DNA from 3 places in the Thalassospira sp. CH_XMU1448-2 genome. Region 3 is predicted to be linked to each of the others. Evidence: predicted binding sites of a transcription regulator. Region 3 holds the regulator's gene; each other region holds the start of a gene.
The links. The regulator PhoB, encoded in region 3, activates phosphate uptake and scavenging genes when phosphate is short. The targets are predictions, from matches to a motif close to TNTCATAAAACTGTCA.

Region 1 (3,285 bases), on a different contig from region 3:
TTTGAACTGATCGGGCGAGATGACGTGAACGTCATGCCCCATCTCGCCCAACTCGCCGCGTACGGTTTCAAGGGTACGGACAACACCGTTTACCTGTGGGTACCAGGCATCGGTTACGATCAGTATTTTCATGCAGTCTTTCCAATTGGTGCATCATTGCGTTTTTTTGATGCACCTGATGTGGAGCTGCCCGTGCTATGGGCGATGCGGAACATGGAAATCAGTTTGCCAAGACCCAGTGACGGGGCGCTTGATGCATCGCGGCCCGGATTGGAATGGCTCATCGCCATCTGGCGCATTTCTGCCCAGTGAAGCAGTTCAAGTTTGCCGTTCATGTCTTCGACAAGGGCCGTGCAGCTTTCGACCCAGTCACCGTCGTTGCAATACAGAACATCCCCGATCATGCGTTTTTCAGCATGATGGATATGCCCGCATACCACGCCGTCGACCTTGCGTTTGGCAGCTTCGTGGGCAACAGCATTTTCAAAATTACAGATGAACTGGACCGCGTTCTTGACCCGGTTCTTCAGATAGGCCGACAGTGACCAGTACCCATATCCGAGACGGCGGCGGATGCCGTTGTAATAGCGGTTCAGAACGATGGCGAGGTTGTAGGCCGTGTCCCCAAGATAGGCGAGCCATCTTGCATATTTGACAACACCGTCAAATTCGTCGCCATGAATGACCAACAAACGTTTGCCGTCGGCCGTTTCATGGATATCGTTCATTTTGACATCGACATGCCCGAAGGTCATATCAACAAATTCGCGGGCAAATTCATCATGGTTTCCGGGGACAAAGATGACTTTGGCGCCATTTTTTGCCTTATCCATGATTGTCGTGATAACAGCGTGATGACTTTCCGGCCAATACCAGCTTTTCTTGAGCCGCCAGCCATCAATAATGTCACCGACCAGATAGTAGGTGTCTGCTGTTACTTCATTGAGGAAATCCAAAAGAAGATCTGCCTGACATCCACGTGTCCCCAGATGGACGTCTGAAATCCAGACCGTGCGGTAATGCGGTTGCAGCGTCATCGCTGTCATTGCCGCTCCTCCGTATCCTGCCAAAAGGATGGCTGGAACCCGGCATTTAAAGGTGCCGAATACTGTCCTCAACCAGTATCGGTTTAGAATAAAAAACGTGACAACATAACCCGTTCACAGAAATTTCGTCGTTCTGTAAAGCAACTGTTACATATTTTCTTTCATATGGTGTTTCGTATGTATGATTTATTTCGGTTTTATTTCGGAAGTATGTTCTGAATGGCTCATGCCGATGTAACTGTGATCTTTAATCCGCGTGCGGGCGGCAATAAACAGCGATTCCTGTCGAGTATTTTGCAGCACGCGGGGATCAAGGTTGAATTGTTACAGACCACCCATCCGGGCCATGCACGCGAGCTGGCCCGCAAGGTGCGCGCCCATCAGCGGCTGTTTGTGGCGGGTGGTGACGGATCACTGAACGAAGCACTTAACGGCTTGCTTGACGCCCAGATCGAGGGACATGAAGTCCCGCCACTTGGGGTGATCCCGCTGGGGACCGCAAATGTTCTGGCCGTCGAGGTTGGTCTGGAACGCAAGGCAAAGGCGATTGCCGACTATATCAACAATCCCGGTCAGGTCTGGATACGTCCGGGGCTGGTCAATGGACGGGCGTTCTTCCTGATGGTTGGCATGGGGGCAGACGCCGATACGGTTGCCAATGTATCGCTTAAGCTCAAACGCCTGATCGGCAAGGGGGCCTATGTCCTTGAAGGTCTGCGCAACATCATCTTTCCACATCACCGGGATTTTGAAGTCAATATCGGGCGGGAAAACTATCGCGTGGCTGGCGTGGTTGTTACCCATGCCCAACATTATGGTGGCGAGTTCATTATTTCCCCATCCGCCAAGCTGACCGATAACGGTTTTGACGTGGTGCTGATGCCTGGCAACGGTATTGGTGCGCTGTCGCGATACGGGCTGGCACTTACACTTAACCGGTTACACGAACAAAGTGATGTTTCGGTTGTGCGTACAGAACGGGTCACCATCACCAGTCATTGTGGGCCAGCGCCAATGCAAATTGATGGTGAGAGTGCAGGAAAGCTTCCTTGTGAAATCAGTTTGTCGCCTTATCCGGTGCGTCTGATGGTGCCGCAAGCCTATGCACGCGCTGCTGGTGGTATGGTCGATTCAGGCAATCAGCCCCTTCAACTGACCAAGGCTTAAGCCAACAAAGCGGGGACACAGAATTGACGCATCCCGGCCGGTGATCGCCGGGATGCTTTTTTGTTTGTTGTTCAGATCACCTTGCCGTTGTCAGGGGGTGACCAAGGCCAGACATTCCTCGAAATTGCCGAGGAACGTGTTGGCGTCATCAAGGTCAAAGGTGATTGGTGGCTTTATCTTGATGACATTGTCCATCGGGCCGTCGGTCGAAATCAGGATGTTGCGATCCTTCATCATATTGGCAATCTGCCCGGCCTTTTCGGTTGCCGGTTCCTTTGTTTCAAGGCTGTGTACCAGTTCGATCCCGATGAACAGACCTGCACCGCGAACTTCGCCGATCAACGGATTTCCTGCCGCAATTTCACGCAATCTTGCCATCATATGATCGCCGACAATGCGTGCATTCGCCTGAAGACGTTCATCACGGATAACATGCAAAACTTCACGCCCGATGGCACATGACACCGGATTGCCGCCAAAGGTGTTGAAATATTCCATGCCGTTGTAAAACGCATTTGCGACCTCGCGGGTGGTAATCACCGCACCAAGCGGATGGCCATTGCCAATCGGTTTGCCCAGCGTGACGATATCGGGCACCACGTCTTGCAGTTCAAAGCCCCACATGTGGCTTCCGACGCGACCAAAACCGACCTGGACTTCATCGGCAATGCACAGACCACCGGATGCACGAACGGCCGCGTAGATGTGTTTGAGATAACCGTCAGGCAAGAAGATCTGCCCGCCACATCCAAGAACAGATTCCGCGATGAAAGCAGCAGGCGGGCGGCCTTCGGCCTCAAACGCGCGAAGCTGATCAATCGCCAGATCGGCGTATTTCCTGCCGCATTCGGGATCATCGGAACGGATCGGTCCGCGGAACCCGTCGGGCATCGGACAGATTTTGACATGATCCGGGCATCCTTTGCCGCCCTTGCGATTGAACTTATAGGGGCTGAGATCAATGAGCGACGTCAGGTTGCCGTGATAGGCATGATCAACAATCAGCATTTCGCGGCGACCGCTATAGGCCTGTGCAAGACGGAGGGCCAGATCATTGGCTTCACTGCCCGAA
Region 2 (3,285 bases), on a different contig from region 3:
CTCGTCACGTGCCCATGAGTTCAGCTTGTCAAAGAAGCTGCGCGGACGCGAAGCGGCACCGGTTGCCTGAATGGCGCGAACGACCGAACCTTTTTCGATGTTCGAGGCAAAGATACCAAAGCTCGAACCACGGAACGGCTCGGTTACATCGGAAATCAGAAGCGGGTTACGCAGATCCGGCTTGTCCGAACCGTATTTCGCCATCGATTCATCGAACGGAATACGCGGGAACGGGAACGGGGTAACATCACGACCACCGCCGAACTCGACAAAGATCTCATAGAGAACCGGCTCGATCGCGGCGAACACGTCTTCCTGGGTGGCAAAGGCCATCTCGAAGTCGAGCTGATAGAATTCACCCGGCGAGCGGTCAGCACGTGCATCTTCATCGCGGAAGCACGGTGCAATCTGGAAGTAACGGTCAAAGCCAGAAACCATCAGAAGCTGTTTGAACTGCTGCGGAGCCTGCGGCAGCGCATAGAACTTGCCCGGATGCATACGCGACGGAACCAGGAAGTCACGTGCGCCTTCCGGCGAGCTTGCCGTCAGGATCGGGGTCTGGATTTCAAGGAAGCCCTGTGCAGTCATTTTCTGACGCATGGCCGAAATGACCTTCGAACGCAGAACGATGTTCGAATGAACACTTTCGCGACGCAGATCAAGGTAACGGTGACGCAGGCGGATTTCCTCGCCATATTCAACGTCGCCAAAGACCGGCATCGGCAGAACTTCAGCCGCGGACTGAACTTCGATATTCGATGCATAAACCTCAATCTCGCCGGTCGGCAGATTCGGGTTGATGGTTTCCGCAGTACGTTTGACAACCTTGCCATCGACCGTGATCACGCTTTCGGCGCGCGCTTTATCAAGCGTTTCAAACAGCGGGCTGGAGATGTCGATCACGACCTGGGTGATGCCGTAATGGTCGCGCAGGTCAACAAACAGAAGGTTGCCGTGGTCACGCTTACGGTGAATCCAGCCAGACAGACGAACTTCCGCATCTGCGTCAGTCGCGCGCAGCGCATTACAATTATGTGAGCGATAAGGATGCATTGTCATTCCAGGTTGCTTTATATTTTGGGCCGCCAATTTGGCCGCAAAGGTGCATGCCAGACACGCGCTGTCAAACAAAAAACGCACCACAACAGACCCGTTCCGACAATTTCGGAACGTTTCGCGGTGATGTGTTCACTGCCGTTCATACGCGGCGTCAAAATTTCCGCGGTATAAAACGCTCTCGAAGGCGGCGCGTCAAGTGCCCGTCTTGCATATCACCGTCTTGCAGATCGCCAGTTCGTCACGATCCGACCTTGATTGCCTGCAAATCCTTGACCTTGGTAAAGCCGATCAGGGTGCCGGAGCCAAAGGTGATATCCGTCCAGTTTTCCACATCAAATTTGAAATGCGCCAGCGCGCATGTCGGATATTTGCGCGCCATTGCATCTCGGGCCTCGGCGTCCCCGGTCCCGAACAGTGCCTGCGCAAACATCTCGATACCGGGATTATGGCCGATAAACATCACCGACGTCGCGTCTTCATGGGTGTGATGAAGGCTTTCAAGCAACACGCTTTCACCGGCCATATAAAGATCTTCGCTATAGATCACATCGGCATGGGTGGCAAAATCGCGCCCCAGAAGACCAAGTGTCTGCACCGTGCGAGCCGCCGTCGAACACCAGACAAGATCAGGTATCAGGGCCTGCTCACGCAGGAAACGTCCCATAAATGGTGCCGCCTTTTCGCCACGACGGTTGAGTTCACGGTCATGGTCGGCCCGACCGGGGTCGGACCAGCTTGATTTTGCATGCCTGAGCAACAGCAACGTCTTCATGTCTTCGGTCTTTACAGCCATGAATGATGATCAAACGGTGTTCTTCCATGCCATATAGAAGCCTGCAGCGCCATCAGAAAAACTGACACATAAATTTAAGAAAATTGCACGGGCGCAAACAGTTATCCTATACTCCATTTGCAACCGGGAACTGTCGCATAAATTCAAAGACATTCCCTCAATCCGCAGGAGGCATAGCGTGACACACGCCGCTGCAGTTCAATCAAGCGCGATCACCATTGATTCGGAAAGCCGTTTCATAAACCGCGAACTTTCGTGGCTGGCTTTCAACAATCGCGTTCTTGAAGAAGCCCAGAATAGCGGGCACCCGCTGCTTGAACGCTTGCGCTTTCTGTCGATCTCGGCCAGCAACCTTGATGAATTTTACATGGTGCGCGTCGCAGGTCTCGTCGGTCAGTTACGCGCAGGCATGACCAAGGTCAGTCAGGATGGTATGAGCCCGTCCGAGCAGCTGCGCGCCATTACCTTTGATGCCAACCAGCTGATGCAGGATCAGCAACGCATATGGCGACAGCTTAGCCGCGAAATGGAACAACAGGGCATTTCGGTCATTGATCAGTCCGACCTGACCCAGACGGACCGCAAATGGCTTGACGGCTATTTCATGCGCGAAATCTTCCCGACCCTGACACCGCTTGCCATTGATCCGTCACACCCCTTCCCCTTCATTCCCAACCTTGGCTTTGCCATTGTGATGCAGCTGTTTGATCCGGCTGACGGGCACAATATGCGCGGCCTGATCCCGGTCCCGCAAAAGATCGGGCGCTTCCTGCGTCTGCCGGGTCGCAATGAACGCTATCTTCCGGTCGAACAGGCGATCTTGCTGTATCTTGGCAAGCTGTTCCCGGGCTTTGACATGATCGAACATGGCTTCTTCCGTGTTATCCGTGACTCGGATGTCGAGATCGAGGAAGAAGCAGAAGATCTGGTGCGCGTTTTCAAAACTGCCCTGAAACGTCGCCGTCGCGGCAGCATCATCCGCCTTAAGGTCAATGCGGCAATCCCCGAAGACCTGCTGGACTTTGTCATTGATGAACTTGATGTCGCCCTTGAAGAAGTCGTCAAGGTTGACGGTCTTCTGGGGGTTGTCGATGTCAAACAGCTGATCGATTCCGATCTGCATCATGACCTTTTGTTTGCCCCCTATGCGGCGCGTTACCCGGAACGTGTTCGTGACTTTGGCGGTGATTGCTTTGCTGCCATCAGCAAAAAGGACCTTGTGGTTCACCACCCGTTCGAAGATTTCGACGTGGTGGTGCAGTTCCTGCTTCAGGCTGCACGCGACCCGGATGTCGTCACCATCAAGCAGACCCTTTATCGTACCTCGGAAAACAGCCCGATTGTCAAAGCCCTGATTGCGGCTGCCGAGGCCGGCAAATCAGTTACCGCCATGGTCGAACTCAAGGCCCGCTTTGACGAGGAAGCCAACCTGC
Region 3 (3,285 bases):
GCGTTCTGGCGCGCCTTCTTAAAACCCGGAACATTCCCTTTATCGTTCTTGATAGCGACGCCCAACAGGTCTCACGGGGTCGTGCCGAGGGACTACCTGTCTTCTTTGCCGATGGATCACGCCCGGAAACATTCAGGGCAGCTCACACCGACGAGGCCCGCATTGCCGTTGTTGCCATGGGTAATCCGCATGCGACTGAAAAGACCGTTGCGCTTTTGCGGCAACATTATCCGCATCTGAAAATCTTTGCCCGTGCCCAGGACATCACCCATATCGGACCCCTGTCTCGTAGCGGTGCAGATGCGGCCATCCCTGAAGTACTTGAAACCGGCCTTCGGCTTTCGGATCACGTCTTGTCGGCCTGTGATGTGCCACAGGAAGATATCGACGCCGAAATCGCCAAGTTCCGCCGTGCCGACATGCTGTTGATGAACGAACTGGCCCCACGGACCCAGCGGAAAAAGGTTCCTGAGGCCCCCGTGGCAGCAGAACCGGCATCAGTTGCGGAAACCAAATCCAAAGCAGATGCCAGGTCGGAAAACAAACCCGAACCGGCATCACAGCCCCCGGCAAAGAAAACGGGAACGCGCAGGGTTGCCGCCAAGAAGACCCCGACGCGTAAAACACCGGTAAAGTCCGCAACGGCCAAGAAAACAACCTCGACAAGTTCAGGTCGGGCACGCAAGACAAAGCCCGAAAACGATCATTAAAGGCAAAACCCCCGCAGCCATTGGCAACGGGGGTTTTGTTTTTTCTGAAACCGGGTAGATGATCTTTGCTCAGATCAGAGATCAGGCAGCGGTTTCTGAATCCAGCGCATAACCGGCGGCACGAACCGTACGAATGATATCGCGGGTGCCTTTGACATCATTGAGCGCCTTGCGCAGACGACGGATATGAACGTCAACCGTGCGGGTTTCGACATAAATATTCGGTCCCCAAACAGCATTCAAAAGCTGCTCGCGGGAGAACACACGCCCCGGATGCTCAAGGAAATAGCGCAGAAGACGGAATTCGGTCGGGCCAAGATGGATGGCCTTGCCGTTGCGGCTGACACGGTGTGCTGCGAGATCCATTTCGATATCGGAATAGACCAACTGCCCTTGTGGTTGCGCCGGACCGGACCGACGCAGCAGCGCACGAATACGGGCAAGCAACTCGCCAATTGCGAACGGCTTGGTGACATAGTCGTCAGCACCGGTATCAAGACCACGGATACGATCGCCTTCTTCGCCACGTGCGGTCACCATGATGACCGGCAAATCGCGGCTTTCGGGCTTGCGACGGATCTGGCGGCAGACTTCAATCCCCGACATTACCGGCAACATCCAGTCCAGAAGGACAAGATCGACATGCGTTTCCGCAAGGATTTTCAACGCTTCGTCACCGTCACCGGCTTCGACTACCTGCATCCCCTCACGTTCGAGGTTGTAGCGCAACATGGTTACGATTGCAGCTTCGTCCTCGACGATAAGAACCGTTGGGTCCATCTTCCTATGCTCCAGTGTCACTCATTCGGTTCGACGACAGCAAAGTTCGCTGCATCATTTTTTGGCCGGTCAATTGCCGGCAGGTCTTCGCCTTTGATCCGGTAATAGATCGTCTCGGCGATATTGGTTGCATGATCGCCAATACGTTCGATGTTCTTGGCGATGAAAAGCATGTGGGTCGATGCCGTGATGTTGCGCGGATCTTCCATCATGTAGGTCAGCAATTCGCGGAACAGCGAATTGTACATATCGTCGACTTCCTGATCGCGGGCCCAGACACGCTCGGCCTTTTCGGCATCGCCTTCGATATAGGCATCCAGAACGTCCTTGATGATTTCCTGCGCCAGCTTGCCCATGTTCGGAATCACCTGAACCGGACGGATCGGCGGAATCTGGTTAAGAACCTGCGCGCGTTTGGCGATGTTTTTCGCCAGATCACCGATACGCTCCAGATCGTTTGACAGCTTGAGTGCGGTCACGACCTGACGCAGGTCATCTGCCATCGGCTGGCGCAAGGCCAGAAGACGCACGGCGAAATCCTGAACTTCCTGTTCGAGAATATCGATACGGTGATCCGACAGAATGACTTTTTCAGCCAGTTCGGAATCCCGTTTGACAATCGAACGGATCGCAGAGATCAGCTGACTTTCTGCAAGCCCGCCCATCTGCGAGATGATGTTGTTCAGACGGGTCAGTTCCTCGTCGAACGAACTTACGATATGTGTTTTGTCGTCAGCCATTTATGCGTGCTCCTCGTGTCGCTGCTTAACCGAAGCGACCGGTAATGTAACCCTTGGTGCGTTCGTCTTTCGGGTTGGTGAATATCTGATCTGTTTCACCAACCTCGACCAGCTTGCCAAGGTGGAAGAATGCGGTCCGCTGCGATACACGTGCAGCCTGCTGCATGGAGTGTGTCACGATCACGATGGTGTAGTTCGAACGCAGCTCGTCAATCAGCTCTTCGACCTTTGCCGTAGCAATCGGATCAAGTGCCGAGCACGGCTCATCCATCAGGATGACTTCAGGGCTGACCGCAACCGCACGCGCGATGCAAAGGCGTTGCTGCTGACCACCGGAAAGGCCGGTTGCCGGTGACTGCAGACGATCCTTGACTTCCTTGAGCAGGCCCGCACGTTCAAGCGAGGTCATGACGATTTCGTCAAGTTCGTCACGCGAATTGACCAGACCATGGATACGCGGTCCATAAGCCACGTTGTCATAGATCGATTTCGGGAACGGGTTCGGCTTCTGGAACACCATCCCGATACGTGCACGCAGCTGAACAACGTCGATGCGCTTGTCATAGATGTCACGACCATCAAGGGTCACTTCACCATTGATGGTGACACCATCAATGGTGTCATTCATGCGGTTCATGCACCGCAGGAAGGTTGACTTGCCACAGCCCGACGGACCGATCAGCGCGGTGACCTGGCGTTCAACGATATCAAGATTGACGTCAAACAGGGCCTGGTTATCGCTATAGAAAAGATTAAGGTCACGTGCCGTCATTTTCGGGCTTGAGACCGACGGCTCTGCCGTCATTGCGCTCTGGGATACAGCAGCCATTTTACCACTTCCGTTCAAATTTTTTGCGCAGATACACAGCCAATCCATTCATCAGGATCAGGAAGGCCAGCAAAACCATAATCGCAGCCGAGGTTTTCTCGACAAAGGCACGTTCCGGGCTGTCTGCCCACAGATAGATCTGGACCGGCAGAACCGTCGCCGGATCAAGTGCACCACCCGGAATGTCGACGATAAACGCCACCATACCAATCATCAGAAGCGGTGC

Region 1: the regulator PhoB is predicted to act here: its motif matches at 1,236-1,251, upstream of WA318_RS14840 (diacylglycerol/lipid kinase family protein).
Region 2: the regulator PhoB is predicted to act here: its motif matches at 1,915-1,930, upstream of WA318_RS07755 (RNA degradosome polyphosphate kinase).

What each region holds. Positions count from the first base shown of each region.
Region 1 is NZ_JAYMEA010000003.1:500,544-503,828, reverse strand. Features, by position in the region: gene WA318_RS14850 (glycosyltransferase family 4 protein) at 1-132, opposite strand, end outside; gene WA318_RS14845 (UDP-2,3-diacylglucosamine diphosphatase) at 129-1,046, opposite strand; gene WA318_RS14840 (diacylglycerol/lipid kinase family protein) at 1,266-2,213, shown strand; gene WA318_RS14835 (aminotransferase class III-fold pyridoxal phosphate-dependent enzyme) at 2,304-3,285, opposite strand, start outside.
Region 2 is NZ_JAYMEA010000002.1:93,594-96,878, reverse strand. Features, by position in the region: gene aspS (aspartate--tRNA ligase) at 1-1,053, opposite strand, end outside; gene WA318_RS07760 (SixA phosphatase family protein) at 1,298-1,852, opposite strand; gene WA318_RS07755 (RNA degradosome polyphosphate kinase) at 2,031-3,285, shown strand, end outside.
Region 3 is NZ_JAYMEA010000001.1:888,504-891,788, reverse strand. Features, by position in the region: gene WA318_RS04025 (cation:proton antiporter domain-containing protein) at 1-710, shown strand, start outside; gene phoB (phosphate regulon transcriptional regulator PhoB) at 792-1,490, opposite strand; gene phoU (phosphate signaling complex protein PhoU) at 1,508-2,230, opposite strand; gene pstB (phosphate ABC transporter ATP-binding protein PstB) at 2,256-3,059, opposite strand; gene pstA (phosphate ABC transporter permease PstA) at 3,061-3,285, opposite strand, start outside.